Regions from separate parts of the Nocardiopsis sp. KDC1DS13DA1 genome, predicted to be linked through region 1. Evidence: riboswitches for the same ligand, from Rfam matches in the RefSeq annotation. Region 1 holds a riboswitch; each other region holds the start of a gene.

What was found. Region 1 has a riboswitch for cobalamin ahead of ACTVAJ_RS17825 (ribonucleoside-diphosphate reductase subunit alpha). Riboswitches for the same ligand answer to the same signal wherever they lie in the genome.
Region 2: it holds a riboswitch for cobalamin, as region 1 does, so the genes downstream of both, ACTVAJ_RS28455 (CoA-acylating methylmalonate-semialdehyde dehydrogenase) here and ACTVAJ_RS17825 (ribonucleoside-diphosphate reductase subunit alpha) in region 1, are expected to answer to the same signal.
Region 3: it holds a riboswitch for cobalamin, as region 1 does, so the genes downstream of both, metE (5-methyltetrahydropteroyltriglutamate--homocysteine S-methyltransferase) here and ACTVAJ_RS17825 (ribonucleoside-diphosphate reductase subunit alpha) in region 1, are expected to answer to the same signal.

Annotation. Positions count from the first base shown of each region.
Region 1 covers NZ_JBVMUY010000027.1:122,911-132,878, reverse strand. The annotation lists gene ACTVAJ_RS17835 (CU044_2847 family protein) at 37-366, shown strand; gene ACTVAJ_RS17830 (ribonucleotide-diphosphate reductase subunit beta) at 538-1,827, opposite strand; gene ACTVAJ_RS17825 (ribonucleoside-diphosphate reductase subunit alpha) at 1,754-4,309, opposite strand; cobalamin riboswitch at 4,463-4,655, opposite strand; gene ACTVAJ_RS17820 (hypothetical protein) at 4,972-5,541, opposite strand; gene ACTVAJ_RS17815 (NYN domain-containing protein) at 5,568-7,316, opposite strand; gene ACTVAJ_RS17810 (sigma-70 family RNA polymerase sigma factor) at 7,514-9,968, opposite strand, start outside.
Region 2 covers NZ_JBVMUY010000052.1:95,416-105,383, reverse strand. The annotation lists gene mmsB (3-hydroxyisobutyrate dehydrogenase) at 1-337, opposite strand, end outside; gene ACTVAJ_RS28465 (enoyl-CoA hydratase/isomerase family protein) at 334-1,455, opposite strand; gene ACTVAJ_RS28460 (acyl-CoA dehydrogenase family protein) at 1,455-2,594, opposite strand; gene ACTVAJ_RS28455 (CoA-acylating methylmalonate-semialdehyde dehydrogenase) at 2,605-4,131, opposite strand; cobalamin riboswitch at 4,346-4,532, opposite strand; gene ACTVAJ_RS28450 (TetR/AcrR family transcriptional regulator) at 4,665-5,252, opposite strand; gene ACTVAJ_RS28445 (WD40/YVTN/BNR-like repeat-containing protein) at 5,686-6,789, shown strand; gene ACTVAJ_RS28440 (MoaD/ThiS family protein) at 6,791-7,075, shown strand; gene ACTVAJ_RS28435 (DUF418 domain-containing protein) at 7,215-8,351, opposite strand; gene ACTVAJ_RS28430 (sensor histidine kinase) at 8,496-9,743, shown strand; gene ACTVAJ_RS28425 (response regulator) at 9,740-9,968, shown strand, end outside.
Region 3 covers NZ_JBVMUY010000030.1:132,001-141,968, forward strand. The annotation lists gene ACTVAJ_RS19980 (polysaccharide deacetylase family protein) at 1-1,356, opposite strand, end outside; cobalamin riboswitch at 1,643-1,854, shown strand; gene metE (5-methyltetrahydropteroyltriglutamate--homocysteine S-methyltransferase) at 2,000-4,282, shown strand; gene ACTVAJ_RS19990 (DUF3558 domain-containing protein) at 4,487-5,494, opposite strand; gene ACTVAJ_RS19995 (coiled-coil domain-containing protein) at 6,197-7,279, opposite strand; gene ACTVAJ_RS20000 (methionine ABC transporter ATP-binding protein) at 7,733-8,689, shown strand; gene ACTVAJ_RS20005 (methionine ABC transporter permease) at 8,776-9,417, shown strand; gene ACTVAJ_RS20010 (MetQ/NlpA family ABC transporter substrate-binding protein) at 9,500-9,968, shown strand, end outside.

The sequences.
Region 1 (9,968 bases):
ATACCAATACCCCCTCGATGAATACGTGAGGTCCGCGTGAACAAAGTGATCGACTTCGTCACCGACGACGGCACCGTGATCAGCGTCGAATCCGCGCCCGTCCGACGCGAGGGGGCCTCGAACGTCGCCAGGGACCCCGCGAAGATGCTCGGCAACAGCCAACTCGAATCGGTGCTGCTCCGGATCAGGAAGGTCGGGGAGGCGGTGTCGGCACAGTTGACGGAACTCTCCTCGTCCCCCTTCGCACCCGCGCAGACGGAGGTCGAGTTCGGGGTGAACGTGAGCGCCGAGGCCGACGCCGTGGTCGTCAAGGGCGGCGGAGAGGCCACCTTCAACGTCAGGATGACCTGGTCGAACCCGGGGTGATCCCGGGCCCCGGGCGTCCCGGGCACGGCGAAGGGTGCCCCGCCTCCGAGGAGGTGGGGCACCCTCGCGTCCGCCCGTCGGGCGACGGGGTCCGGTCGCGCCCGCCGGACCCCTCCGGCATCGGCCCTCCGCCCCCTCCGCCGACGGGGAGGGAGGGCCGGGCGGTTCGGGTCAGTCCCAGTCCAGGCCGCCGCCGGTCTGGTACTCGATGACCCGGGTCTCGAAGAAGTTCTTCTCCTTCTGGAGGTCCATCATCTCCGACATCCACGGGAACGGGTTCTCCGTCTCGCCGAAGATGGGCGCCAGCCCGATCTGCTCGGCGCGGCGGTCGGTGATGAAGTGCATGTACTTCTCGCACAGCTCCGCGTTGAGGCCCAGCACGCCGCGCGGCATGGTCTCGCGGCCGTAGGCGACCTCCAGCTCACAGGCCTCCGTGAGCATCGTGCGGACCTCGGCCTGGAACTCCTCGGTCCACAGGTGCGGATTCTCGATCTTGATCTGGTTGATCACGTCGATGCCGAAGTTCAGGTGGATCGACTCGTCGCGCAGGATGTACTGGTACTGCTCGGCGATGCCGACCATCTTGTTGCGGCGGCCCAGCGACAGGATCTGCGCGAAGCCCGTGTAGAACCACATGCCCTCGAAGATCACGTAGAACGCGACCAGGTCACGCAGGAACGCCTGGTCGGCCTCGGGCGTACCGGTCCTGAAGTCGGGGTCCTCCAGGTTCTGCGTGTACCTGAGCGCCCAGGCGTCCTTGGCCGTGATCGACGGGATCTCCCGGTACATGTTGAAGAGCTCGCCCTCGTCCAGGCCCAGGCTCTCGCAGATGTACTGGAAGGTGTGCGTGTGCACGGCCTCCTCGAAGGCCTGGCGCAGCAGGTACTGGCGGCACTCCGGGTTGGTCAGCTGGCGGTACACGGCCAGGACGATGTTGTTGGCCACCAGCGACTCGGCGGTGGCGAAGAAGCCGAGGTTGCGCTTGAGCATCAGTCGCTCGTCCTCGGTCAGGCCGTCCTTGGACTTCCACAGCGCGATGTCGGCCTGCATCGCGACCTCGGTCGGCATCCAGTGGTTGTTGCAGCCCGCCAGGTACTTCTCCCACGCCCACGTGTACTTGAGCGGGAGCAGCTGGTTGACGTCGGCGCGGGCGTTGATCATCGCCTTGTCGTCGACGTTGACGCGCTCGGCGTCGCGCTCGATCTCCCCGAGGCCGCTGGTCGCGCTGGCGCTGCTGTCGGCTGCTGTGGTCATGCTGCGGTCGCTCTCCGTGTCTCCGGGCCGGGCCGGACGTTGGTGGTGCGTGGTGTCTGGGGGAGGCCCGGTGCGGGGCCGTCCGCGACCTGCGCGGACGGCCCCTCGGCACGGATCTCCCGGGCGGGCGGGCCTACTGGCAGGCCTCGCACTCGGGGTCGTCGATGGAGCAGGCCTGACCCTCCACGATCTCGAACTCGTCCTCACCGGCGACGGTGGGCGCGGGGCTCGGGGCGGGGCTGGGGCTCGGCGAGGGGGAGGGCGACGGGCTCGGCGCCGGGGCGGGAGCCGGGGCCGGGGTGGCGGACACGGCGTTGAGGCGCCCGTCCGTTCCCTTGAGCGTGCTCTTCTCCACGTGGGTGGCGCTCTGCGAACGCAGGTAGTACGTGGTCTTCAGACCCGAGCGCCACGCCCGACGGTACAGGGCGTCGAGCTTGCGACCGCTCGGAGCGGCCATGTACAGGTTCAGCGACTGGGCCTGGTCGATCCACTTCTGGCGACGCGACCCGGCGTCGACCAGCCAGTCCGGGTCGACCTCGAAGGCCGTGGCGTACAGGGCCTTGAGGTCGGCCGGGACCCGGTCGATGGCGCCCAGGCTGCCGTCGTGCATCTTCAGCTGCGAGACCATGTCGTCGTCCCACAGGCCGCGCTCCTTGAGGTCGCGGACCAGGTACGGGTTGACGACGGTGAAGTCGCCGGACATGTTCGACTTGACGAACAGGTTGCGGTAGACCGGCTCGATCGACTGGCTCACACCGGTGATGTTGGCGATGGTCGCGGTCGGGGCGATCGCCATCACGTTGGAGTTGCGCATGCCGGTGGTGCGCACCCGCTCGCGCAGCGCGTCCCAGTCCAGGGTCTCGCCCCGGTCGACGTCCAGGTCGCCGCCGCGCGCCTCGGCGAGCGCGCGCAGCGAGTCGATCGGCAGGACGCCCTTGCTCCACAGCGAGCCGTCGAAGCTCTCGTAGGAACCGCGCTCGGCCGCCAGCTCCATGGACGCCTCGATGGCGTAGTAGCTGATCAGCTCCATGCTCTCGTCGGCGAAGTCGACGGCGCCCTCGGAGGCGAACGGGGTGCGCAGCTTGAACAGCGCGTCCTGGAAGCCCATGAGGCCCAGACCCACCGGACGGTGGCGCATGTTCGCGCGGCGCGCCTCGGGGATCGTGTAGAAGTTCACGTCGATGACGTTGTCGAGCATCCGCACGGCGGTGCGCACGGTGCGGCGCAGGCGCTCGGCGTCCAGCCCGTCGGGACCGGTGTGCTGGGCCAGGTTGACCGAGCCCAGGTTGCAGACGGCGACCTCGTCGGCGCTGGTGTTCAGCGTGATCTCGGTGCACAGGTTGGACGAGTGCACGACACCCGTGTGCTGCTGCGGCGAGCGCAGGTTGCACGGGTCCTTGAACGTGATCCACGGGTGGCCGGTCTCGAAGAGCATGGTGAGCATGCGGCGCCACAGGTCCACGGCCTGCATCTTCTTGAAGACCTTGATCTGCCCCGCCTCGGCCGCGGCCTCGTAGCGGGTGTAGGCCCGGGCGAACTCGGCCCCGTACTTGTCGTGCAGGTCGGGGACCTCGTCCGGCGAGAACAGCATCCAGGAGCCGCCCTCCTCCACACGCTTCATGAACAGGTCCGGAACCCAGTTCGCGGTGTTCATGTCGTGGGTGCGGCGACGCTCGTCACCGGTGTTCTTGCGGAGGTCGAGGAACTCCTCGATGTCGATGTGCCAGGTCTCCAGGTAGGCGCAGACCGCGCCCTTGCGCTTGCCGCCCTGGTTGACCGCGACGGCGGTGTCGTTGGCGATCTTCAGGAACGGGACGACGCCCTGGCTCTTGCCGTTGGTGCCGCGGATGTGCGAGCCCAGACCGCGAACCGGGGTCCAGTCGTTGCCGAGGCCGCCCGAGTACTTGGACAGCATCGCGTTGTTGCTGATGCCGTGGAAGATCGACTGGAGGTCGTCGCCGACGGTGGTGAGGAAGCAGGAGGACAGCTGCGCGCGCACCGTACCCGAGTTGAACAGGGTCGGCGTCGAGGCCATGAAGTCGAACGAGGACAGCAGCTCGTAGAACTCGATGGCGCGGGCGTCGCGGTCGTCCTCGTTCAGGGCCAGGCCCATGGCGACGCGCATGAAGAACGCCTGCGGCAGCTCGTAGCGGACCTCGTCGCTGTGCAGGAAGTAGCGGTCGTAGAGGGTCTGGATACCGAGGAAGGTGAAGTCCTCGTCCCGCTCGGGGCGCAGGGCGGCGCCCAGTCGCTCCAGGTCGAACGTGGCCAGGGCCGGGTCGAGCTGGCCGAGGTCGATGCCGCGGCCGACGTAGGCGGCCAGGTAGGCGGCGTAGCGGTCGGCCATCTCGGACTGGCTGGCGGCCTGCGGGGTACCCGCGACGAAGCTGAGCGCCTCGCTGCGGAGCTTGTCCAGCAGCAGGCGGGCGGCGACGTAGGAGTAGTCCGGGTCGACCTCGACGAAGCTGCGGGCGGCCATGACCAGGGCGAGCTCCACCTCGGCGTCCGAGATGCCGGGGTAGAACCCGCGACGCGCCTCGGTGAGGACCTTGTCCGCCGAAACACCGGTGAGCCGCGCGCAGGCCTCGGTTACGACGTGCTCGATCCGGTCGACGGCGGCGGGGGGCGCGCCCTCGTGGGTCGGCTCGGGCCGAACGGATGCGGGCACGGTCTCGACGTCAAGGGTCATACAGCGGCTCCAACCTCGGTAGAAGAGTCCCGGCGGGGAGGGACACGAGAAACACGGCCACGGCACACCGGTGGGCCGACACGCTGAGTGCGCGTGGTCACGTGACCGGTGGGTCGCGGTGGCCCGCCCTCGAAGCCCCGTCGTCGGCGCACGTTCCGGTGCGCGCTGGCGGCAGGTCCTCGGGCTCGCGGGCGCCCTCCTGACCGTCGCTCCCCGGGGGTCACTCGGGGGAGTCCAGTGTGCGACGCAGTCCGATCCCGCTCACCGCTGCGGGGCAGCCCCGGATTCACACCGGGTTCCCTCTTGCCTCACCCCTGAGGGGTGAACCACCAGCGGGAGAGATACTACATCTAGGGGATGGGACGTTGGAACACCGCAAGATGATGGCGTGTCATCGATTTTCCAGGGTCGGCGACCGTGGCTGAGGGCGCACCCGAGACGTGGTATGGGGCGCGTCGAACCATCAGCTTCACGGGGGTTTCGCACACCGATCCGGGGGTGTTCGCCACCGCGACCGGACACAGCCTAGGGGCCCCCGGGGGGTGTGACGCACCAGGCGCGTCAGAAAGCTCACGACCGCGTCGCGGGGCACGCCCGGACGCGCCCCAGAGGCCGCCGACGGGGACGGGGCCCGCCCCGCCGCACAGGGCCCGGCCCCGGGGTCAGTCGCCGTCCAACAGGCCGTCCAGGTCGTCCTCCTCCAGCCCCAGGTCCGTGCGGATGCGGAACCGGATCCGCAGGAGTTCGTCGAGCAGGTCCCGCACGTACGGGGAGGAGACGTCCAGGTACTCGCGGATCCCGGTGGTCGCCCAGCGTTCGGCGCCCCCGGGGTCGTCGTGGGCGTAGAGCACCTCCGCCACGTGCACGTGGGTGGCCAACCCGAGCGACGGCTCGCCCTCCAGGCGGTTGAGCTGCGCGTAGGCCCGTTCGGGCTCGTCCAGTTGCAGCAGCGCGCCCGCACTCAGGGCACGCGCGTCGATCACCGTGGGGCCGCCGTCGTCGATCGCCCGCTGGTAGGCCGCGCACGCGTGCTCGTACTCCTGGGCGATCTCCCACTGCTCCCCGGCGCGCACGAACAGCTCGGCGCGGGTGATCTCGCTCCCGGCGTCCACCCGGTTGGCCAGGTCCTGCAGCTGGGCGGCGACGGGGCCGTGCTCACCCGACCGGACGGCGTGGAACTCCATACGGTCCAGATCTGCCGTCGTCACGTGGGTCAACCGCATCGCCCCCATCCCCCACTCGCACTCCCGCGCGCCGATCAGGGCCTGGCGCGCTCCAGTGCCTGCCAGAACCCCTGGCGCAGTCCGTCCCGGACCTCGTCCCTCAACAGGTGGTCAATCGGCAGCGAAGAGCCCTGGAGCAGACGCGCCTCCAGATCGGAGGGCATCCGGGGTCTCCGGGCGAGGACCGCCTCGACCCACAGGACGGGCGCCTCGCGCGCGATCGACTCCGCGAAGTCGTTCCCTTCTTTGCGTGCGACATGCACCGCATCGTCAACGGTATGCGTGGCGGCGCGTGTCTGCTGGGGATATCCAGGACTGGGACCGGGTTCCTGGTGCCCCCGAGGATCGAAACGGTCATCGTGATCGGGACCAGTACGTGGCGGAGCCCCGTATCCGGGAACCGCCCCGCCGCGGCGCGCGGCGTCAGTTTCCGTACTGGTCCCATAGGTAGGGTTTGCGTCGTTCGCACCCCCGAAGCCTGGGTTGTCCGTCGGCCCGAACCGCGGGTCCACCTGGGGTGGCGGCCCGCTTCTCTGCGGCGGCGCGTGACCCTGGGGACTGTCCGCTGCGAACGAGCGCTGCGGCCCGGTGCCCCCCGCGAAGGACTGCTGGGGCCCCGTCCCGTTGGCGAACGGCTGTTGCACGTCGGCCCCGCCCGCGAAGGACTGCTGGGTTCCCGTCCCGTTGGCGAACGAACGCTGCGGTCCGGTGCCGCCCGTGAACGCCGGCTGGGAACCGGTCGCGGCATGGGTGTTGGCGCCCGGCTGGCCGGAGGCCGATCTGCTGGGCAGGCCGTATCCGTTCTGCTCCGCACCCCGCAACGGCTGGTCGCCGGGGTGGTAGGCCGCCTGACCGTTCTGCCCGCCGGATCCGTTGGCCGACGGTGTCGTGCCCGGGTAGGCGCCGTTACCGTTCAGGGGCGTCTGGGCTCCCGAGGGGAAGCCGTTGGCGTCGATCGGACCTGGCGGGGTGTCCGTGGCCGGACCGGCGAGGTGGTCACCGCGCTGTTGGGCGAGGGACCGCCGCATCGCGCGCAACTGATCCATGGCGCTGCCCTGCGGGACGGGCTGGGGCCCGGTTCCCGCGAAGATCCCGTCCAGGCCGCCGCCGGTGGTCCCGGCGGGCTCGACCCGGCTGCCCCCCGGCTGCGCCTCGACCGGCTGACGGGGGACCTCGGGAGCCGACCGGGCACGGCCGTTCGCGAACGGCGTCGTGGTCTTGGCCGCGTTCTCCTGGGAGGACCCGCCGCTGGTGAGCAGGTTGACGTGCGGGCGCAGGTGGCCGGCGCCGATCTCGATGAGATCGTCGCACTCGCGGCGCAGGGCACGGGAGATGGTCCAGTTGCCCTCGACGGAGATGTGCACGACCGTGACGCGGACACCCAGGTCCTGCACGTCCGCGACGACGGACGCCATGTCCTCGTCACCGCTGACCAGGACGGCGTCGCACAGCACACCGGTGCGGGCCAGGGTGGTGAGATCGCGCTGGACGTAGCTCTCCACCCCCTCGCGGCGGCCGGGCCGGATGCGGGCCGCGCGGAACTTGATGCCGGGGATGTCGGCGATGCCGTCCTGCTCCTGGGTGCGCCGGTCGTCGGCGACGGCCTCGTACCAGTAGCAGCGCAGGAGCGGCAGACCGGTGCGGTCCCGCGCGACCTCGTTGAGGAACTGGACGAGACCCGAGTAGTCCCAGGAGACGGAGTCCCGGTTGCGGGTTCCGTGTACGGCCATCGCGCCGTCCGCGAGAAGGTATCCCGCGTCGACGAACAACGCGCAGCGGTCCACGCGACACCGCCCCCTTCCCTGTTGATTCTGGGGCCATACCCATGACCGGGCCACAGCCTAGCCAAGTCTGTCTCGTTTTGCGTGCCGGCCGCGAACACCCACGGTTACGGTCACGCTACGCATGGGCGGGGATCCGGGCCGCCCCGGGCTTTGCGCACTCCACACAGCGTGACCGCGACGTCATACCGGGTCGGGGTTCAGGTCCGCATGGGCGCGGTCAGAACGACCGCACCGACCATCACGGCGTCCTGGCTGGAGCGGATTCGGACATCCGATTCCCGCCCCAGTACTGCGTCGAATCGAACGACGTCCGTCCCGAACGCCGCGGGGTCCCCGACCGCCCCGCGCGCGGAGCTGGCGAAGGCGTTGTCCGCTCCCGCGTGCGCGCCGTACGGCGCGAGGACCGTTCCGTCCACCGCCACCGAGTCCCCGGTCAACCCCATGTCCCCCTCCCAGGCGACGACGTCCACGGTGGAGGCCACCGCCGCGGGCAGCAGCCCGGACACCGGGAAGCCCGACTCACCGCCCTGGAAGACGACGTCGGTGTGGTCCAGGACCATCGCCTGGTTGTAGGAACCGACACCGGGGTCCGCCATCACCACGACCAGGCTCCACCCCGCGTGGACGCCGCGCCCCTGGACCATGGGGACGTCGGCGACCCACCACTCGCCGCCGCCCTGGGCGCGCACGATGTCGGTGACGTCGGCGAAGGCCTGGTAGGCGGGGTATCCGGGCAGGTCGGCGAAGCGGGTCTCGTCCGCCGTGACGGTCCGGTACACGTCCGACCCGGGACCCTTGATCCGTGCGGTCGGCGACTGCGGCTGCCCGGCCGCGGAGAAGTACAGACCGGCCCAGCGCACGTTCCCGCCCTCGGGGAGGTCCCAGGTCGCGGAGCTGGAGGAGGTGGTGCCGGGGTTCCGGTCCCGGTCGAGCGGACCCATCTCCCAGTGGTCGTTGTCGAGCAGGGACCCCTCCCGGGCCCGGGCCCGGGCGCAGGGCCCGTCCCCGGCGTCCCCGGCGGTCCCCTCACCCGTGCGCGGCGTGGGTTCCGGACTCTCCGCACCCCCGGGACGGTCCGAAGCCTCCGCGGTGCCCGCCCCCCGGACGGCCTCGGTCGCCCCGGGGGGCGCGGGGGGCGCGGACGCACCCGGGGTGACCGGGACGCCGGTACCGGCGTCTGCGGCTGTCGGGCCGCCGACCCCCGCGCCCCCCGGAGGAGGATCACTCTCGGTCACACCAGGGGCCCCAGAGCGCTCATCGTGCCCTTCGTCTTCATCATCCCCAACAACGTCAGTGTCCCCAGACGGCAACTCCAGTCCCAGACCGGGTGAAACGTCACTCGGGGCACGGCGTGTGTCGGCCTCGGGTGAGGGGGCGGGGAGCTCCGGAGCGCTCCCGTCCGGGCCTTCGCCGGAGTGGCCGCCCGGGTGCCCGTGGTCGTCGTCGTGCCCGTGCCCATGCCCGTGCCCGTGGTCGTGCGGATGCACGGGCCAGGGCCACGGCCAGGGGATCTCCGGGGCTGCGGGGAGCTCCGGTTCGACACACGTCATCAGGGCGTTGCCGACGGCCTCCGTCCGGACCCGACCGGCCGTCGCGTAGCGCGCGGCCACCCCGTCGGTGCTCACTCCCCGCTCTCCCGTCGCCGTGACGGACACGTCGCCGGTCGACAGGCTCACCGTGGCGGGGACCCCGGTGTCGGCGTCCCCGGCGACGCGGACGTCGAAGAACTGCGTGCTGTCCTGTCCGGCCTCCAGACCCGGGTGTACGCAGCGGCCGCCGTTGCTGCCCGACGAGCAGCTCCAGTCCCCGTGCCCGGTCGCTCCGGGGACGGCGTTGCCCGCACCGCCGGAGGAGACCATCTCGACCCCGGGCGGCAGCGTGATGAGCGCGACCACCTCGTCCACGGTGGCCGCTCCGATGTTGCGCACGTCCATGACCATGATCCCGTCGCTGTCGGGCACCAGGGCTCCGACCGGGTCGATGCCCGCCGCGAACCGGGGCTCCGGCGCCTCCGCCCCGGGGACCTCGGCCTCCGGAACGTCGGCGGGCGGCACGACCTCGGGGACGGGATCCGGCTCGGGCTCCTGGGCCGGGGACGGGGCGGCGACCGGGGCGGCGGGCGGCGGGAGCACCGGCGGCGGTTCGGCGGGCGGGGGGTCGGCGGGCGGGGGGTCGTCCTGGGGGGCGGGTTGGGCCGGAGGCGCCGCGGTCGGCGGATCGGGCAGGGGTTCCTGCCCGCCGACGAGCGCGAAGGCGACCGCGACGGCGACCCCGGCCGCGGCCGTGGCGCCGACTGTCGCCTGCTGCTGACCGCGCGACATCTTGCCCCACCAGGCGCCGGTGACGGCGCCGCCCGGGACGGAGGCGAGGTAGCCCGCCGCTCCGGCCCCGGCCACCAGGGGCAGGATGGTCCCGCGCAGTCCGATGTTGACGTCCATCAGCTCCGCGTACACCTCGCGGCAGTCGGCGCACTCGTCCAGGTGCGCGCCGACCCTGGCCGTGTCGCGCTTGGCCAGACCGCCCCGGACGTAGGCACCGAGCAGACCGAGGGCGGGGCGGCACGGCTCGGCGGCGCCCCCGCCCGCCAGGTGCATCTGGAGGTAGGCCTGCCGCAGGCCCTCCCTGGCACGGTAGGCGAGGGCGGCGACGCCG
Region 2 (9,968 bases), on a different contig from region 1:
CGGCCTCGGCGTTGGCGGCGCGGGCGTCGGCCACGTCCACGGTCGAGCAGTCGACGAAGAGCGTCCCGGGGCGGGCGGCGGCCAGCAGCCCCGCGTCCCCGTCGGCGCCCAGGTAGGCGGCGAGCAGGTGTCGGCCGCTCGGCAGCATCGTGACGACCACGTCGGCCTTGGCGACCGCGTCCACCGCGCTGTCGGCGACGCGGACGCCCGCCTCGGCGGCCTTGGCGAGGGCCTCGGGCACCAGGTCGAACCCGGTGACCGTGTGCCCGGCGGTCACGAGGTTGGCGGCCATCGGCCCACCCATGTTGCCCAGTCCGACGAACGCGACGGCGGTCATGCGCGGCTCCCCTCGTCGATGAGTCCCAGTGGTCCGTCCGGCGCGGCCGTGAAGAACCGCGCCACGTGGCTGTCGGACACCTCCGCCAGCCGGTCCGGCGTCCACGTCGGGTTCCGGTCCTTGTCGATCACCTGCGCACGCACGCCCTCGACCAGGTCGGGTGAGGACAGCAGGGCGCACGAGACCCGGTACTCCTGTTCCAGGACCGCCTCCAGCGTGGGCAGTTCCCGGGCCCGGCGCAGCGCCGCGAGGGCGACCTTCACCGAGGTGGGCGACTTGCTCTCGATGACGTCGGCGGCGCGCGCGGCGTCCTTGTCACCGTGGGAGCGCAGCCGGTCGACGATCTCCTCGGCGGTGTCGGCGGAGTAGCAGGCGTCGATCCAGTGCCGGGAACCGGCCAGGTCACCGGCCGGGGCGGTCTCGGCGAACCGGCCGACGGCGTCGGCGACGTCCCCGGCGGAGGCGGCCTTGGTGAGCGCGTCGGCCAGGTCGGCCAGCCGCTCGGACGGGACGAAGTGGTCGGCGAACCCGGTGTACACGGCGTCCCCGGCGCCGACCGAGCCGGCGGTCAGGGCCAGGTGCGTACCGGTCTCCCCGGGGGCCCTGGACAGGAGGAAGGTACCGCCGACGTCGGGCACGAACCCGATGGTGGCCTCGGGCATGCCGACGGTGGAGCGCTCGGTGACCACGCGGACGCTCCCGTGCGCGGACACCCCCACCCCGCCGCCCATGACGACGCCGTCCATGAAGGCGACGTAGGGCTTGGTGAACCGGGCGATGTGGGCGTTGAGCAGGTACTCGTCGCGCCAGAAGGCGGCGGCCTCGCGGCCGTCCGCCCTGGCGCTGGCCTGGATGGAGCGGATGTCGCCGCCCGCGCACAGGCCGCGCTCCCCCGCCCCGTCGATGAGCACGGCGGCCACGGTGTCGTCGCCCTCCCACGCGGTGAGGGCGGCCTCGGCGTCCCGCACCATGGCGTGGTTGAGGGCGTTGATCGCGCGGGGCCGGTTCAGGGTGAGTCGGCCGAGCCCGCCCTCGACGCGCGCCAGAACCTCGGCGTCGGGCGGGGTGGGCGGTGCGGCTCCGGTGGACGTGGCGGCGGGTCCGGGTGTCTGGGACATCAGGCGGCCCCGGTGAGTCCGCGAGCGATGATCAGGCTCATGATCTCGTTGGTTCCTTCCAGGATTCGGTGCACCCGCAGGTCGCGGACGATCTTCTCAATCCCGTACTCGGTCAGGTACCCGTACCCCCCGTGCAGCTGGAGGGCCTCGTCGGCGACGGTGTACCCGGCTTCGGTGGCGAACCGCTTGGCCATGGCGCACAGCTGCTGCGCCTCGGGGTCTCCCGCGTCCAGGGCGGCGGCGGCCCGCCACAGCAGGGAGCGGGCGGCCTCCAGCTCCGTGGCCATCTCGGCGAGCCGGAACCGCAGCGCCTGGGCGTTGATCAGCGGTGATCCGAACGCCTCCCGGTCGGCCAGGTAGGCGGTGCTGGCCTCCAGGGCGGCCCGGCCCCCGCCGAGCGAGCAGGCGGCGATCCCGAGCCGGCCGCCGTTGAGGCCGTGCATCGCGATCCGGAACCCGTCGCCCTCCTCCCCCAGACGGCGGTCGGCGGGGACGCGGACGCCGTCCAGGATCACCTGGCGGGTGGGCTGGGCGTTCCAGCCCATCTTGGTCTCGTTGGCGCCGAAGGACAGTCCCGGGTCGTCGCGGTGGACGACGAACGCGGACACGCCGGAGGACCCGGTGTCCCCGGTCCGGGCCATGACCAGGTACACCTCCGAGGCGCCCGCGCCGGAGATGAACTGCTTGGTGCCGGTGATGACGTAGTGGTCGCCGTCGCGCTCGGCGCGCGTGCCGAGCGCGGCGGCGTCGGAGCCGGCGCCGGGTTCGGTGAGGCAGTAGCTGCCCAGGGTCTGGGCGGAGCAGAGGTCGGGCAGCCAGCGGGCCCGCTGCTCGTCGGAGCCGTAGCGGTCGACCATCCAGGCGACCATGTTGTGGATGGACAGGTACCCGGCGATGGACGGGCAGCCGGTGGCCAGGGCCTCGAAGACGATGGCGCCGTCGAGGCGGGTCAGGCCGGAGCCCCCGGAGCCCTCGCCGACGTACACGCCGCCCAGGCCGAGTTCGGCGGCCTTGCGGAGCACGTCCACGGGGAAGTGCTTGGCCTGGTCCCACTCGACGGCGTGCGGCGCGAGGTGCTCGCGGGCGAAGTCGCGGGCGGTCTCGGCCAGGATGAGCTGGTCCTCGGTGAGTGTGTTCAACTGCGGCCGCCTAGCGCATGACCGGGATCGTGAAGCTGGCGCCCTCCTTGGCCCCGGAGGGCCAGCGGGAGGTGACGGTCTTGGTCCGCGTGTGGAAGCGGATCGAGTCGGGGCCGTGCTGGTTGAGGTCGCCGAACCCGGACCGCTTCCAGCCGCCGAACGTGTGGTAGGCGACGGGGACCGGGATGGGCACGTTGACGCCGACCATGCCGGTGTTGACGCGCTGGGAGAAGTCGCGGGCGGTGTCGCCGTCACGGGTGAAGATCGCGACGCCGTTGCCGTACTCGTGCTCGCTGGGCAGGCGCAGGGCCTCCTCGTAGGTGTCCGCGCGCACGACGGAGAGCACGGGGCCGAAGATCTCCTCGCGGTAGATCCGCATGTCGGTGGTCACCCGGTCGAAGAGGCTGGGGCCGGTGAAGAACCCGTCCTCGTACCCGGGGACGGTGTGCCCGCGCCCGTCCACGACCAGTTCCGCGCCCTCCTCGACACCGAGGTCCACGTAGTTCTCGACCCGCTCCAGGGCCTCGCGCGTGACGAGCGGTCCGAAGTCGGCGTCGGGGTCGTGCGAGGGACCGACCCGGAGCGTCCCGATGCGCTCGGTGAGTCGGGCGACCAGCGCGTCGGCGGTCTCCTGTCCGACCGGGACGGCCACGGACACGGCCATGCAGCGCTCGCCCGCGGATCCGTAACCGGCGCCGAGCAGGGCGTCCACGACCTGGTCGAGGTCGGCGTCGGGCATGACGATCATGTGGTTCTTGGCCCCGCCGAAGCACTGGGCCCGCTTACCGTGCGCGGTCGCGGTCGTGTAGACGTACTCGGCGATGGGGGTGGAGCCGACGAACCCGACTGCGGCCACGCGGGGGTCGGTGAGCAGGGTGTCGACGGTCTCCTTGCCGCCGTTGACGACGTTGAGCACACCCGGCGGCAGCCCCGCCTCCAGGAAGAGTTCGGCGAGGCGGAGCGGGACGGAGGGGTCGCGCTCGGAGGGCTTGAGGATGAACGCGTTGCCGCAGGCGAGGGAGGGGGCGGCCTTCCAGAGCGGGATCATCGCGGGGAAGTTGAACGGGGTGATGCCCGCGACGACGCCCAGCGGCTGGCGGAGGGAGTGGACGTCGATCCCGGTCCCGGCGTTGTCGGTGAACTCGCCCTTGATCAGGTGCGGGATCCCGGCGGCGAACTCGACCACCTCCAGTCCTCGCTGGATGTCGCCGTGCGCGTCGGGGACGGTCTTGCCGTGCTCGGCGGACAGGAGCCGGGCGAGGGTCTCGCGCTCGCCCTCGACCAGTTGGAGGAAGCGCAGGAGGACGCGGGCGCGGCGCTGGGGGTTCCAGGCGGCCCACTCGGCCTGGGCGGCCTCGGCGTCGGCGATGACGGCCTCGGTCTCGGCCCGGTCCGCGAGGGGGACGCGGGCCTGGACGGTGCCGTTGTTGGGGTCGTGGACGTCGCCGAAGGCACCCGACCGCCCGGGGACGTGCTTTCCATGTACGAAGTGCGTGAGTTCGCGGGGCTCGTTGGGTTCGTGGTTCTCACTGACCATGGCGCACCAGCTCTCGTCTGGAGGTGGAGCGGGGCACGGGGGCACGGGGAACGGGGCCGCGATGGTGCGCGGCCGGCCGGGCGGCCCGTGGTGTCGGGTCGCCGGGTTCAGCGGTCGTGCCCGATCGCGGGCCCGGGCGGTGTTCCGTGCCCGGACCGGGTCGCGTGGGCACGTACCGGTGCCATGCGTGCTCGCTCCATCCTCGTGGATCACACGGTTGTCGACAGCCGCGGCCGGTATCCTGACTCCCGGATCAGCGCGCTCTCCCCGCCTTCCCGGCTGACGCCAGTGGCATCACCTGGGAGAGCACTTCCCGGACACAGTGGCGGGACCGTGCTGGACTCTCACCGGCTTCCCTGCACCGCGGCTCTGTGACGCCCACCATATAGTTGGACGTCCAAGTAAATCCAGAGCCCCATGAGTGTGACCCGGGCCACACGAGTGGACGGTGGTGCGGATGGGACCGGACCCCGACGGCCCGGGACGGCGGGAACACGGCCGGGCACGCGCCTGCGCACCCCCACCCGGAAGTGCTACCGGTCCAGTCCGGCGAGGAGCTCGTGGGCCTCGTCCAGGTGGGCGGGGACGGCCTCCGGCGCCCCCGAGAGGCGCATCGCGGTGAGCTCGCAGGCCATCGCGACGTGCGCGGCCAGGACGGCGACGACCTCCGTCGTGCCGGTCTCCACGAGCGCGTTCGCCAGCTTGTCGGCCCGGCACTGCCGCACCAGGAGGTAGCGGGACCTGAGCTCCCCGCTCTCGCGCAGCAGCCGCATCAGCACCGCGGCGTGGTCGGACGACAGACCGGCGTGCGGCCGGGCACCCGCCTCGCGCAGGAGCGCGACCGCGGCGCCGAGATCGTCCCCCACCGGCGTGGACGCCTTCTCCCGCACGTGGGCGCACGCACGGTCGGCCTCGTCCGCGTCGTCGGCGAACAGGACCTGTTGTTTGTCCCCGAAGTACCGGAAGAAGGTGGTACGCCCCACCTCAGCACGTTCGGCGATCTCAGCGACGGTGACGTTGTCGAATCCGCGCTCGGCGAAGAGCTGGAAGGCTGCCGACACGATCAACGCGCGGGCCTTGCGCCGTTTACGGGCGTGGAGGGTGTCCGGGGGGTGGTGCATGAGGCGACCCTATCGAGTGGGAACCCGGCTCTCCGTGAGACGCGGGACCATAAGGACTCTGGTCCCGAAACGCTTCGTGGGCACCGGGGTAGCGGGAAGTCGTTCGGCCGATCTGGTTGCGGACACGGGCGTCGGGCTCGACCGGGGGCCCCACGCGCATGTTCCGGTTGGCCCGGAATTTTATTGCAGAACCGGCGCCGGATGACAACCGCCTTCCGGACGCCGGCCGACGCCGACGTGGAATGTGGTTCCCCACTCACGAAGGTTATGCCACCAGCTGACAGGCCATTCTGCCAGGCGACCGAAATTCTACGCCCAACATAATGGTTAAGTCTCCTAACCGTAGTGGTGTGCGACAGTTCGCACGGCCTCCCGCCGAATGACACCACCCTGTGCCACAGTGGGAGACCTGGCTCACACCCTGGAGTTGGTTATGGCGTACCTCCTGGTCATCGGCACGCGCAAGGGGCTCTTCACCGCGGGGAGCGAGGATCGGCGGACCTGGGAGGTGACCGGCCCCCACCGGCTCGACTCGGCCGACTACGCGAGTATGAGCTCGGTGTACGCCGTCGGGGTCGACCCCCGCTCCGGCCGCATCCTCGCCGGGGCCGAGAGCTCGCACTTCGGCCCGAGTGTCTGGTACAGCGACGACAACGGAGCGTCGTGGCACGAACCGGACACCGCCCCCATCGCCTTCCCCGAGGACACCGACGCCTCGTTCACCCGCGTCTGGCAGTTCGCCTTCGGCTCCGAGCCCGACACGGTGTACGCGGGGGTCGAGCCGCACGCCCTCTTCCGGTCGACGGACGGAGGGCTGAGTTTCACACTGGTGCGCCCCCTCTGGGACCACCCCCACCGCACGGACTGGTTCCCCGGCGCGGGCGGTGGCGCGATCCACACCATCCTGCCGGGACTGCTGGGCTCCGGCGGGCGCTCCCCGGAGGCGATGACCGTCGCCATGTCCACCGGCGGCGTCTACCAGACCCGCGACGCCGGGGCGACCTGGGCACCCGCCAACAAGGGCGTCTCGGCCGTGTTCCTCCCGGACGAGGAACCCGAGTTCGGCCAGTGCGTGCACAAGGTCGCGGCCGCGCCGGACGGGGTCCTCTACCTCCAGAACCACCACGGGGTCTACCGCAGCGCCGACCCCGCCGGGCAGGGGTGGACGTCCATCGAGGGGGGCCTGCCCTCCAACTTCGGGTTCGCCGTGGTCGCGCACCCGGGTCGGCCGGACACCGCGCTCACCTTCCCGGTGCTCAGCCAGGAGGTGCACCTGCCGCCCGGCAACCGCCTGGGCGTCTACCGGACGGACGACGGCGGCGACGGCTGGCGTCCGTTCACCGAGGGCCTGCCGCAGGGCCCCTACTTCGGGATCGTCCTGCGCGACGCGGCCTGCACGGACGGCGCGGACGTACCGGGGTTCTACTTCGGCACCCGGACGGGCGACGTCTACGCCGCCACGGACGACGGGGACCGCTGGCACCAGGTGGCCGCCCACCTGCCCGACGTCCTGTGCGTGCGCGCCGTGGAGGTGTGAGATGCGCGTGACCGTCCACCTGCCGGGTCTGCTGCGGGCCGACGCGGAGGGCGCCGCCCACGTCCCGGTCGTGGTCGCCGACGGCACCGGGTTGCGGGGAGTGCTGGACGCCCTGGCCGACCGGCACCCGGGTCTGGACCGGCGGATCCGCGACGAGCGGGGCGCGCTCCGCCGGTACGTGAACGTGTTCGTCGACGGGGACGAGTGCCGGGGCATCGGCGGCCTGGAGGCGCCGGTCCCCGACGGGGCCGACGTCCGGCTCCTGCCCTCGGTGGCGGGCGGCTGAGCGGTGCCCTCCCGGGCCTGTGCTCCGCCTCGGCCCGGGTGCGAACGCCCCGAGGACGAGGAGCCCCCGTCCTCGCCCGCCACCACCGCCGACGGACGCCCGACGGCGCGGTGGCCGTGTGAGGAGCCCCGTCGGCGCCCTACCGCATCGGCATCGGCCGGAGGTGGGTGAGACTGCGCCAGACCCACTCCAGCGGGCCGAGTCGGAACCGGCGCGTCCAGAGCCGGGCGACGACGGCCATGAGGACGAAGTAGGCGGTGGCGATCGCGTACTGGCCGAGGAGGGTGATCCCGCCCTCGAAGGGGGACATGGACAGGAGGAACACGGCCGTACTGCCCAGGTACACGGTCAGCGTCATCCGGCCCAGCGGGGCGAACGCGCCCAGGACCCGCGAGGCGGCGCGCCCCCGGCCGACCAGCCACCAGACCAGCCCCAGGTAGAACAGGGCACCGCCGATCCCCGAGAGGGAGCCGCCCAGGGAGCCGAGCGCGTCCGAGCCCGGGTGCGTGACCGGCATACCGTCGGCCCCCAGGTGGACGGGGACGCCGTCGGCGTCCACCTCCATCGGGAACAGCAGGTCGGCGGCGAACATGGTGGCCAGACCGACCGCCTGGCCCGCGAGCCCCGACCAGACCATCCGGACCGGCAGCCGGGAGGGCCCACCCCGGTTCCCCGGAGCGAGCTCGGGGCGGCGGGCCAACCACACGCCGACGCAGAAGAACGCGAGGGTCTGCGGCACCAGGGCGACCAGGATCCACTCCCCGCCCCTCGGCACCAGCAGCTCCACCCCGGGCGCCACCGCGAACAGGGCGACGGCGGCGACGAGCGGACGGTACCGGGCCCCGGCCAGCAGGAGCGGCATCAGCGGGGCCAGGACGATCGCGGTGATCGCGTAGTGGGTGAGGATGTCGCCGTCGAACACGAGCAGGTGCGGTACGCCGAAGAGCAGGCCGAGCACGGCGTACCGGCGGAGCATCACCGCCATGGGCCGCTGTCCGCGCCGGGTAGCGCCGCGCCACGCGAACACGGTGCCCACGCCGAGCAGCACCATGAGCATGGCCCTGGCCTTGCCCGACATCAGGAGTGTGGCACCGGTGTCGACGACGCTGGTGAGCGCGGACACCGGCACGGCTCCGACGCGCTCGGCGGCGAACACGACGGCCGTCACGTTCATCATGACGACACCGATCATCGCGAGCCCCCGGGCGACGTCGAGGAAGGCCACCCGGGGAGCGGGCGGCGCCTGGGGCTCGGGGCGGGCATGGACTTCGGTCACGGTTTCCCCTCCTTGGTGGGCACCCGTCAACCCTCGCCCCCGAACCTCCCGGCGCACATCGACCGATCCGCCGACCCCCGCGGCACACCGTCTCCTCCTTTCGGTCGAGGCCGAGGGGACACCATGCGGCCTAGCCTGATCACCATGGCGCTGAACAGGGCGTTCGCCCGCATCACCGGACACCTCTCACACGTCGACGGCGGACTGCCCAGACCCGTCGCGTGGGCCGCGGCGGCCCTGTTGCTCCTGGCCTGGTCACTCGACCTCGTCGGCACCGTCCGGTCCTTCCACGTCCCCGGGGACTGGGCCGGTCCGCCCGACACGACCCTCTACGTCCTGCCGCTGGCGTCCGGAACCGTGCTCGTCCTCCTCTGCCTGGTCGGGCTCCTACCGCGCACCCGGGCGACCGCGACCGCGTTCCTCGGTCTGGGCGGCGCCCTGGCGGTGACGGCGGTGTCCGCGGCCCTGTGGTCCCCGCCCAAGGGCGAGTTCGGCTACGCCTTCCACCTGTCCGAGGTCCTCGGCCTGCTGCTCCTGCTGGCCCTGGTGGCGCTGCGCTGCCGGGTGTGGCAGATCGGCGCCGTCTCGGTGGCGGCGTACGCGGCCCTCCTGTCCGAGTACCTGCGGGAACCGTACTGGTCGAACCAGCTCTCCCTCTTCCTGGTGACCGTCGGGGCGGGCCTGGCCCCCGGGCTGTACATGCGGTGGCGGAAGGCCCGGCACACGGCCCAGGTCGAGGCGGTCCGGGCCCACGAGCGGCTGTCCCTCGCCCGCGACCTGCACGACGTGGTCGCGCACGAGGTCACCGGGATCGTGGTCCAGGTGCAGGCGCTGCGGCACGTCGCCGAACGCGACCCCGAGAGGGTACGCGCGGCGCTCCCGGAGATCGAGGCCGCGGGCACGCGCGCACTGGAGTCCATGCGCGGCCTGGTCTCCCGCCTGCGTGACCCCCACGAGGCCCCCCTCGCGCCCAACCCCGCGGAGGCGCTCACCCGGCTGGCCGCCCCCGCGCGCCCCGGGCGCCCCGAGGTCTGTGTGCACGTCAGCGGTGACCTGGGCGGCCTACCGCCCGCCGCCGGAACGGCGGTCCTGCGGATCGCCCAGGAGTCGGTGACCAACGCGCTGCGCTACGCGCGCGGCGCCGAGCGGGTGAGCGTGGTCGTGGAGGTCCTCGACGACGGTGTGCGCCTGCGCGTGCACGACGACGGGCACGGCGGCGCGGTCCCCGTGGGCGGCGGCTACGGTCTGGTCGGCATGGCCGAGCGGGCCAGACTGGTCGGCGGGGAACTGACCGCCGGACCGCTGGGACAGGCCCGGGGGTGGGTGGTACGGGCGTGGTTGCCGCTGCCCGGAGGAAGGGCGGACGGCCGGAACGGAGACGAGGACGCGTGACGATTCGGGTACTGCTCGCCGACGACCAGCAGATGGTGCGGACCGGGTTCCGCTACATGCTGGACGCCGAGGACGACATCGAGGTCGTGGGCGAGGCGGGCGACGGGGTCGAGGCGGTGCGGCTGGCGCGGGACCTGCGCCCGGACGTGACGCTCATGGACATCCGCATGCCGGGGGTGGACGGCCTGGAGGCCACCCGGCGACTGGCCGGGCCGGGGGTGGCCG
Region 3 (9,968 bases), on a different contig from region 1:
GCGGATGATGCCGTGGGAGGCGTCGACGGTGGTGTCGTGGATGTCGTGCATGAGGATGATCGCGCCGTCCGACGCCCCGCCCAGCGCGCGGCCGGAGACCACGGAGGCGTTCCGGTCCCTCCAGTCGTTGGTGTCCACGCTCCACAGGATCTGGGCGAGCCCCATGTCCTCGGTCACGGAGTCGACGCCCTCGTCGGTGGCGCCGTAGGGCGGGCGCATCAGGTCCATGGTGTAGCCGGTCTCGCGGTACACCTGGGCCTGGACCGTCTCCAGTTCGGCCCGGACCGCCCCCTGCCCCATCGCGGACAGGTCCGGGTGGTTCAGGGTGTGGTTGGCGATCTCGTGCCCCTCGGCGTAGGCGCGCCGCACCGTCCGGGGGTGCTCCAGGACCGGGACGCCGGTCACGAAGAAGGTGGCGCGGGCGTCGTACTCGGCCAGCGTGTCCAGCAGTTCGGGGGTGCGTCCGCCGGGGCCGTCGTCGTAGGTCAGGGCCACGCACCGGGTGTCGGGGTCGGAGCAGTCCACCGCGTCGTCGACGGGGGAGACCAGCCCCGGCCGCTCCCCGGTGGTCCCGTCCTTGTCCGCCTCGGGCGGGCCCGACACGGAGAAGGCCTCCACACCGACGGTCGCGGCGTCACGCGCTCGCACACCCAGGTCCGAGAGGAGCGGCTCGGCCTCCTCCCGGCCGACGACCACGTGCACGGGGCCCTCGTCGACGGCGGCGACCTGTCCGGTGTCGAACTCCACGACCAGGTCGCCGTCGGGGTTGAAGCCCACCGAGTCGTAGAGCGCCGCGACGGGGAGGACGGACGGACCGTCGACGGTGTCCGGGCTCCCCTCCCTGACCAGCGCGTTGAGCCGCTCCAGCTCGTCCTGTCCCGCGATCAGCTCGTTGGACCCGTGCGTCAGGCCGGTGTCGGCCTCGTACCAGTAGGTGCTGTGGCACTCACGGGAGCCCTCGGAGTCGGTTTCGGTGCTGGTCATGCGCACGCCGACCGTGTCGTCGTTGGCCGCGGTCAGGCCCCACTCCGCGGTGTAGGCCGCCGCACCGGGGTTGGCCGCCTCGAAGGCGGCCACGTCGGTGTCGAGGGTGCGGGAGAGGAAGTCGCTCAGCGGTTCGGCGTCGGGCAGGGCGGGATAGGTCACGTCCGCGGAGACGCCGCCGTCGTAGGGCAGCGTCTCCTCCGTCACGTCGACCACGTCGGCGGGATCGACCACCGTCAGCCGGTCGGGTTCTCCGGTCGCGGGAGGTGCGGTGCTCTCCTCCGACCCGTGCGCGGCGTTCTCCGCGGGGTCGGGGCCGGGCAGTACGCCGGATTGGGTGACGAGCAACACCAGCCCAGCCAGCACCGCCATCGCGACCGCAACCGTGACGAGGGGGCGTCGGGTTGCGAGGGTCCGTGGGGACTGCTTCTTCACCAGGGGTTCTCCACGTTCATCGTCAGACGAACGTTCGCGGGGACGGCGGGGGAGGGCCGACCCCACGTAACGCTTATGTCGGGTATGACGCGCGCCACGAGGCTGGGGTTCGCGGTGGGGGTGGCGCGCGGGAATGGGGTTCGCACGCCGGGTGCAGGGGCGCGAGGGGGGCCTCCCTATACTTGCAGGCGTGGAAGGTACGCGCTCCACTTCCGGGCCGGGTGTCACCGGTTCGGAGTGTGGTTCGCGTCGCGAGAGGGAACCCGGTGGGAATCCGGGACTGCCCCGCAGCGGTATGTGGGAACGACAGTCGCCAGAAGCACTGGTAATCCGGTCGGTTCGGTCGGAATCTGGGAAGCGGCGGCCAGTAGGTCGTCGGTGCGCGCACCGACGGTGCCCACGAGTCCGAAGACCTGCCTCCACCCGGCGGCGCACCCGTGCCGTCGGTGGTCCCGTGCCCCGAGGGAGGGCCGAGGGCGGTGACGGACGGGTACGCGCCCCGGGCGCGTACTCCGCGTAGCCGTACCCTCCTCATGCCCTCGTGGCCGGAACCTGGCTTTCGACGAGGGAGAGAAGCTTCATGACCACGCCACCGGCCGGGACGTCGGCTGTGCGCTCCACCGTGCACGGCTATCCGAGGATCGGCCCGCACCGTGAACTCAAGCGCGCCAGCGAGTCCTACTGGAAGGGCCGCACGAGCGCCCGGGAACTGGACGCCGTCGCCGCCGACCTGCGCGAGGGCGTCTACGCCCAACTGCGCGAGGCGGGCGTCGACGACCTGCCCTCCAACACGTTCTCCCACTACGACCACATGCTCGACACGGCGGTCCTCTTCGACCTGGTGCCCTCCAGGTTCGCCTCCCCGGCGGCCGCGGAGGACCGCGACGAGGAGATGCGCCGCTACTTCGCGCTCGCCCGGGGCGAGCAGGGCGCGCCGCCGCTGGAGATGACCAAGTGGTTCGACACCAACTACCACTACCTCGTCCCCGAACTCTCCCCGAGCACCCGTCCCCGCCTCGTCGGTGACAAGCCGGTCGCCGAGTTCCGCGAGGCCGCGGCGGCGGGCTACCACACCCGCCCGGTCCTGGTCGGGCCGCTGACCTTCCTCCTGCTGGCCAAGGCAGCCGACGACGCCCCCGAGGGGTGGGCGCCGATCGATCTGCTCGACCAGCTCCTGGACGCCTACGGCCGCCTCCTGGCCGACCTCAGGGCTGCCGGGGCCACCGAGGTGCAGCTGGACGAACCGATCCTGGCCACCGACGAGGGCCGCGCCGCCGTCGACCGTCTGGAGCGCGTCTACCAGCGTCTGGGCGGCCTCACCGACCGTCCCTCCCTGCTGGTCTCGACCTACTTCGGCTCCATCGGCGCCGCCGCGCTGCGCGTGCTCAAGGAGTCCCCGGTCGAGGCGGTGGGTCTGGACCTGGTGACCGACGCCGAGGGCGTCGACGACCTGGTCAGGGTCTCCGGCCTGGGTTCGACGCGCCTCGTCGCCGGTGTCGTCGGGGGCCGCAACGTCTGGCGGACCGACATCCCCTCCGCCGCGGCCACGCTCGGTACCCTGCTCGCCCTCGCCGACGAGCTGACCGTGAGCACCTCCTGCTCGCTGCTGCACGTGCCGATCGACCTGGACTCCGAGACCTCCCTCGACCCCGAGCTGCGCGCGGCCCTGGCCTTCGCCAAGCAGAAGGCCGAGGAGGTCGCGCTGCTGGGCCGCGTCCTGTCCGAGGGAACCGGTGCCGAGTACGCGGCCGAGGGGACGGACGGCGCCGACCCGGCCTTCACCGACGCCCGGGTGCGCGCCCGCCTCGACGCGCTCGGCCCGGAGGCCTCCGAGCGCCCGCAGGACCGGGGCTCCGCCACGGACACGCCGTTGACCACGACCACGATCGGTTCCTTCCCCCAGACCGCCGAGCTGCGGCGGGCGCGCGCCGCCCACCGCAGGGGCGATCTGGGAGAGGAGGACTACCACCGGATCCTCCGCGAGGAGATCGACCGTGTGATCGCGCTCCAGGAGGAGATCGGTCTGGACGTGCTCGTCCACGGTGAGCCCGAGCGCAACGACATGGTGCAGTACTTCGCCGAGCAGCTGCGGGGCTACGCCACCACGGAGAACGGGTGGGTGCAGTCCTACGGTTCGCGCTGTGTGCGTCCCCCGATCCTGTACGGGGACGTCTCGCGTCCCGAGCCGATGACGGTCGGGTGGATCACCTACGCCCAGTCACGCACCCGGAAACCGGTCAAGGGCATGCTGACCGGCCCGGTGACCATGCTCGCCTGGTCGTTCGTGCGCACCGACCAGCCGCTGGGCGACACCGCCCGACAGGTCGCACTCGCCCTGCGGGACGAGATCGCCGACCTGGAGCGTGCGGGCATCCGCCACATCCAGGTGGACGAGGCGGCGCTGCGGGAGCTGCTGCCGCTGCGTGAGGAGCTGCGGGGGGCCTACCTGGACTGGGCCGTGGGCTCGTTCCGACTGGCCACCTCCGGGGTCGCGCCGACCACGACCATCCACACGCACATGTGCTACTCCGAGTTCGGCCTGATCGTCGGTGGGATCGAGGCGCTCGACGCCGACGTCACCAGCGTCGAGGCGGCGCGTTCGCGGATGGAGCTGGTGGAGGACCTCGGCCGCCGCGGTTACAAGCGGGGGATCGGCCCGGGTGTGTACGACATCCACTCGCCGCGGGTGCCCTCCGTGGAGGAGATCGAGGAGTCGCTGCGCCTGGCGGTCGCGCACATCGACGCGGGCGGCCTGTGGGTCAACCCGGACTGCGGCCTGAAGACGCGCGGGTACGCCGAGACCGAACAGGCCCTGCGCAACATGGTCGAGGCGGCCGCGCGGGTGCGCGCCGACCTGCCCTAGCGCGCTTGTGAGGCCGCACGGGCAGTGAGGGGCGTACCGGGTTCTGCGGGAGGAGCCGAGCCGCCGGCGAGGAACGAGCCGGGCGGAAGCGAGGACGAAGAACCCGGTTCTCCACGCACCGAGCCCCGACGCGAGGTGACGAGCGCACAGAGGACAGGGGGCCGCGGCCGGTCGCCGCGGCCCCCTGCCGTGTCCGGGACGGGATCAGCTGCCCACGAGGGCGAGCGCCTCGGCGCCGACGTTGAGCATGATGTCCTCGGTGTTGTCCGGCAGCACCAGGTCCTCGGTGTCTCCCTCGGAGAGGAACGACGGGCTGACCTGGTACTCGATCCGGATGTTGAGGTTGGCGGAACGGATCAGCAGGACGGCCTGGGGAACCTCGTCACCCACGTAGTCGTAGCGGGTGACGACGTACTGCGCCTGGTCGCCGAGGTCGACCTCGCGGTTGTCCTCGACGCCGTCCGCGATGTAGAGCGAGTAGTCGGTCGCTCCGGTGACGTCCTCCACGGCCGAGCCGAAGTCCTCGGTGGCCTGCTCGACGGAGTCGGAGGCCGAGAACGGCACCGAGTAGGTCAGGCGCAGGGAGGCGTAGTCCTCGGAGTTGTTGCCCTCCGGGGCCTCGGCCAGCGTGCTGGAGCACCGGGAGGTGGCGTCCTGGACGGACTTCTCGCCCTCCTCGGTGAGCAGGAAGTCGGCGTGCACCTGCTCGGTGAAGGCCGCGCACGGCTCGGTGGGAACCCCGTAGGGCGGTTCACCGGCCGGCCCGGCGTTCGGGTCGGGGGCGGGCCCACCGGTCGGGTCGGTGCTCTCCCCGGCGGCCTCGGACGGATCGGTGTTCGGAGGGGGTGTGGGGGAGCCGTTGGTCATGACCGTGACCAGTACCGCGATCACCAGGACGACGATCACGACGCCGCCCACGATGACCACCCACAGGCCGGCCTTGCCGCCGCTCTTGGGGGGCTGGGGCGGAACGAAGCCCGGCCCACCCGGCCCACCCGGCCCACCGGGGCCGTAGGGCGGCTGGGCGCCCCCGTACATCGGCTGCTCGCCACCGGGGTAACCGGGGCCGAAGCCGGGCTGGCCACCGGTACCGGGGTCGCCGTAGGGCCCGCCCTGAGGAGGCTGGGGCTGGCCGTAGGGCGGCTGGGCCCCGTGTTCCCCGCCACCGTAGGGGTTCTGGGGTGGCTGGTTGTAAGGTCCGTTTTCGCTCATGGCTCCCCTCGCCCGGTGGTGTGCTGTGTCGGTGGCGCCCGAGAGCGCCGCTGGGTTCGCGGGTCCGCCGCGGTCCCGGGCCGCCGAAAGTGTGGGGCGGTGACCGTGGAACCGCGGGGGTGAGCCGCCCGATCGTGCCGACCCGTGGGCGAGGACGGATGGCGCGGAACGGAGGATCCCCGGTGTCGTGAGGAGGCCCCTGGTGCCGGGCCGTGCTCCGGGGTCGGATGTGGCACGGTCGTCCCCGCAGGCCAGGGCCGGGACGTGTTGCATCCTAGCTGCGGTGGGTACCCGGGTGGCAGGCGGGATACCGGACAGGTGGGTGAATCGTCACCGATTCGTGTCGCTCACGTGGGATCGGGCGTTCCCTGCGTGCGGGTGGCCGGTTCCGGCCACCGGAACGCGACGCGGTGTCGGGCGCCCCGGTCACCCGGGTCGCGCCACCCCCGCGGGCCCGCCAGGTGTGGGGCGAGGGTGTGCCGCTCCCGGCGCTCATGGAATCGCGCACCCGGGCCGTCGGCCCGCGGCCCCGTGGTGACGGTACCGGTCCCGCCCGCGTTCGGTGCATCCCGTCGCGCCGTTCCGGACGGGCCGGTGGATCCTCCTCCGGACGCCGGCGCGGCTCACGGCCCTCCGGCGGCCGTGCCGGATCCACGGCCGGGCGGGGGGCACACGTGGCACCCCGACCCGTTCCAGCACGCCTCAGAACATCGAGATGTGCACGTGGTCGAAGTGGTTCTCGGTCACACTGCCGCGGTCGGACATGGGGCGCCAGCCCTCGTTGCCGCGCCGGATGTCCCAGATCTCCTGGCGGTAGATGATGTACATGATCCCGAAGTCCTCGGCGTTCTCCTTCGCCCACTCGGCGATCTCGTACCCGCGCTGGACCTGGTTCTCCGAGGGCATCTGGCCGTTGCCGTCGACCATGAAGTCGCAGGCCCGGCCCTTGGGGTGTTCGCCGACCACCCACCCGCCGCTCGCTCGGTAACAGCCGTAGCCGCCGACGTCCCGCCCCTCGCCGAAGCGGGCGAGGACCTCTTCGCGCATCTGTCGCGTACGGGGGGTGATGTTGTCCGGCGGCTCCATCGGCTGGTTGGGGTGGTCGGCGATCATGCGCTGCACCTCGCGCCGGCGGTCCTCCAGTTCGTCCAGGTCCTCCTCGACCTGCTCCAACTCCTCCTGCGCGGTGGCCTGCGCGGCCTCGTCGCGCTCCAGCGCCTGCTCCAGCTGGCCGATCAGGTCCTCGTGGGTGGAGGACAGGTAGTCGATGAGCACCGCGCGGTCGATGATCTCCTCCGGGTCGGAGTCGACGAACAGCGACATCGAGGGGTCGATCCCGTTGGCGGTGTAGGTGGCCACGGCCAGCGACCGCACCTCCGACTGGGCGGCCTCCACCTCCTCGCGCGAGGTCTCGGCGCGGGCCTCGGCGTCCTCGGCCTCCTCCATGACCGCCTCCATGTCCCGCAGCTCACCCTGGAACTCCTCGGTGAGCGCCTCGGCGCGGGAGCGCAGGCTGTCCATGTCCTCCGGCTCGCGCGGCGCGACGGTCGCGCCCGCGCTCTGGGGCACGGCCACCAGGAGGGCGGTCAGGGCGACGCTCAGGGCGCCAGCCGCGGCGCGGGCGGGGCGGGCGACGGGGCCGGACCCGGCGGAGCGGGGCAGGAGGTCGGCCAGTACGTCGTGCCACGTCCACGCACGCGGGTCCGGCGCCCAGAAGTCGGTGAAGGGGTCGTCCCCGGACGCGCGGGAGGTGCCGTCCCCGCGGATCGGATCGTCGGGCTGCACGGTGTGATCGCTCCTCGGGCCCGCGCGTTCTCCGTGGCCGGGAGCGTCGGGCGCTGCTGCTCGTGTGTCCCGGAGCGGGTGTGGGGACCGCCCGGGCCGGGCCCTCGCACACGTGGAACAGCCGCGGCGAGAGTCACGGGATCGTCATGAGTGTAGGCCCGACCGTGCGGATCCGGAAAAGAAGGGGTCAAGCCACCACATCCCAAAATACGCGATGTGGTCAAAATAACCTGATGATGGACAAGGAATGCGCTGATCGGACCCACCCGCACGTGGTTGAGTTGGTCCGGAGACGGCTCCCGCGCGCTCCGGCGCGTCGCCTCCGCGCGACCCCGGGCCCTCCGTACGCTCGGACGCGGGCGTCGAAACCGCGCTGAGTCCGGCCCCGGGCGATCCCCGCGGGCGCCGAGACACCACCGCTGAGACGTCGATGGGAAGACCGTGATTGACGCAGTGGGCCTGCACAAGGCCTACCGGTTGAACAAACACCGGGTGAGAGCCCTCAACGGCGTCGACCTGCGTGTCGGGTCCGGGGAGATCTACGGGGTCGTCGGGCAGAGCGGCGCGGGAAAGAGCACCCTGCTGCGCTCGGTGAACCTCCTGGAGCGCCCCGACTCGGGAACGGTCGCGGTCGACGGCCAGGAGCTGACCTCGCTGCGCGGCGCCCGCCTGCGGGCCGCCCGCCGGGGGATCGGTATGGTCCACCAGCACTTCGCCCTGCTGTCCTCGCGCACGGTCGCGGGCAACGTCGGCTTCCCGCTGGAGGTCGCCGGTGTGGACCGCGCCCGCCGCCGTGCCCGTGTCGGGGAACTCCTGGAGCTGGTCGGACTGGGCGACAAGGCGCGGGCCTACCCCTCCCAGCTGTCAGGGGGGCAGAAGCAGCGCGTGGGCATCGCCCGCGCCCTGGCCTCGGCGCCCAAGGTCCTGCTCAGCGACGAGGCCACCTCGGCCCTGGACCCGGCCACCACCGAGTCGATCCTCGCCCTGCTCGGCCGCCTGCGCGACGAGCTGGGGCTGACCATCCTCCTGATCACCCACGAGATGGACGTGATCAAGCGGATCTGCGACTCCGCGGCCATCATGGAGGGCGGCGCGTTCCTCGAGTCCGGCCGGGTCCTCGACCTCATCGGGACGCCGGGCTCCCTCCTGGCGCGCTCCCTGTTCCCCATCCCCGCGGGCGGCGGTCCCGACACCGTGGTCGTCACCTACCCGCGCTCCTTCGACGAGCCGCTGATGTCCGAGCTGACCCGCCGCTTCGACGTCGACGCCAACATCCGCGGCGGCGGCGTCGAGCGGGTGGCGGGCCAGTCCGTGGGCCGCCTGAGCGTCGACGTGCGCGGTGCCCGCCGCGCCGAGGCGCTCACCTTCCTGTCCGAACACGGTCTGCTGGTCGAGGAGGCCGGAAAGTGATCGACTCCGCCCTGGCCCTCGCCCCGACGGCCGAACCGACGGGCGCGTGGGACGCCGTGGTCGCCTTCGTCCGGGACTGGCCCCAGATGTGGCCGAACCTGTGGCTGGCCACGATGGACACGCTCTACATGGTGTGGTGGGCGACCCTCTTCAGCGCCCTGTTCGGTCTGCCCCTGGGCGTGCTCCTCGTGGCGACCGACCGCGGCGGTCTGACCCCGGCCCCGGCGGTGCGCGCCGTACTCGGTGCCGTGGTCAACATCGGCCGCTCCGTGCCGTTCATCGTCCTCATGGTCGCGGTGCTCTCCCTCACCCGTTTCCTGGTCGGCACGAGCCTGGGGCCCACGGCCGCGGTCGTCCCCCTGACCATCGGCGCGATCCCCTTCTTCGCCCGCCTGGTGGAGACGGCCCTGCGCGAGGTGGACCGGGAGGTGGTCGAGGCCGCGCACGCCATGGGCACCCGCAAACTCACCATCGTGGGCAAGGTGCTGCTGCCCGAGGCCCTGCCGGGGCTGGTCGCCGGTCTGGTGATGACCGTGGTCACCCTCATCTCCTACTCCGCGATGGCCGGTGCGATCGGCGGAGGGGGCCTGGGCGACCTGGCCATCCGCGAGGGCTACCAGCGCTTCAACGACCACTACCTGTGGGCGACGGTCATCCTGCTCGTGGTCATCGTGCAGGCCTGCCAGAGCCTGGGCGACCTGGTGGTGCGCCGCCTCTCGCGGCGCTGACGGCCGGCCCCGTCCCCGAGCCCCCGACCCCCCCTCCTCCCCCCCGCAGAGGTGTCCACGTCCCGTGGGAAGGGAGACGGTGATGGTAGGGAGCACGAAGGCGCGTGCGGGCGCGGCCGCCGGGGTGGCGGTGGCGCTGCTCGCGGCCTGTGGGAGTCCCAGTGAACGCGCCGAGGAGGAGAGCGGGGGCACGGGCGAGGGGCTGACCACGCTGAGGGTCGGCGCGACGCCGGTGCCGCACGCCGAGATCCTGCAGTTCGTCGGCGAGGAACTGGCGGCCGACGCGGGGCTGTCCCTGGATGTGGTGGTCTTCACCGACTACAACCAGCCCAACGCGGCGCTGGCCGAGGGCGAGCTGGACGCCAACTACTACCAGACGCTGCCGTTCCTGGAGGAGTACCTGGCGGGCAACCCGGAGGTCGGCCTGAGCTACCTGTCGGACGTGCACCTGGAGGCGTTCGGGATCTACTCCCAGGAGGTCTCCGACCTGGCGGCCCTGCCGGCGGACGCGCGGATCGGGCTGCCCAACGACACCTCCAACATGGGCCGGG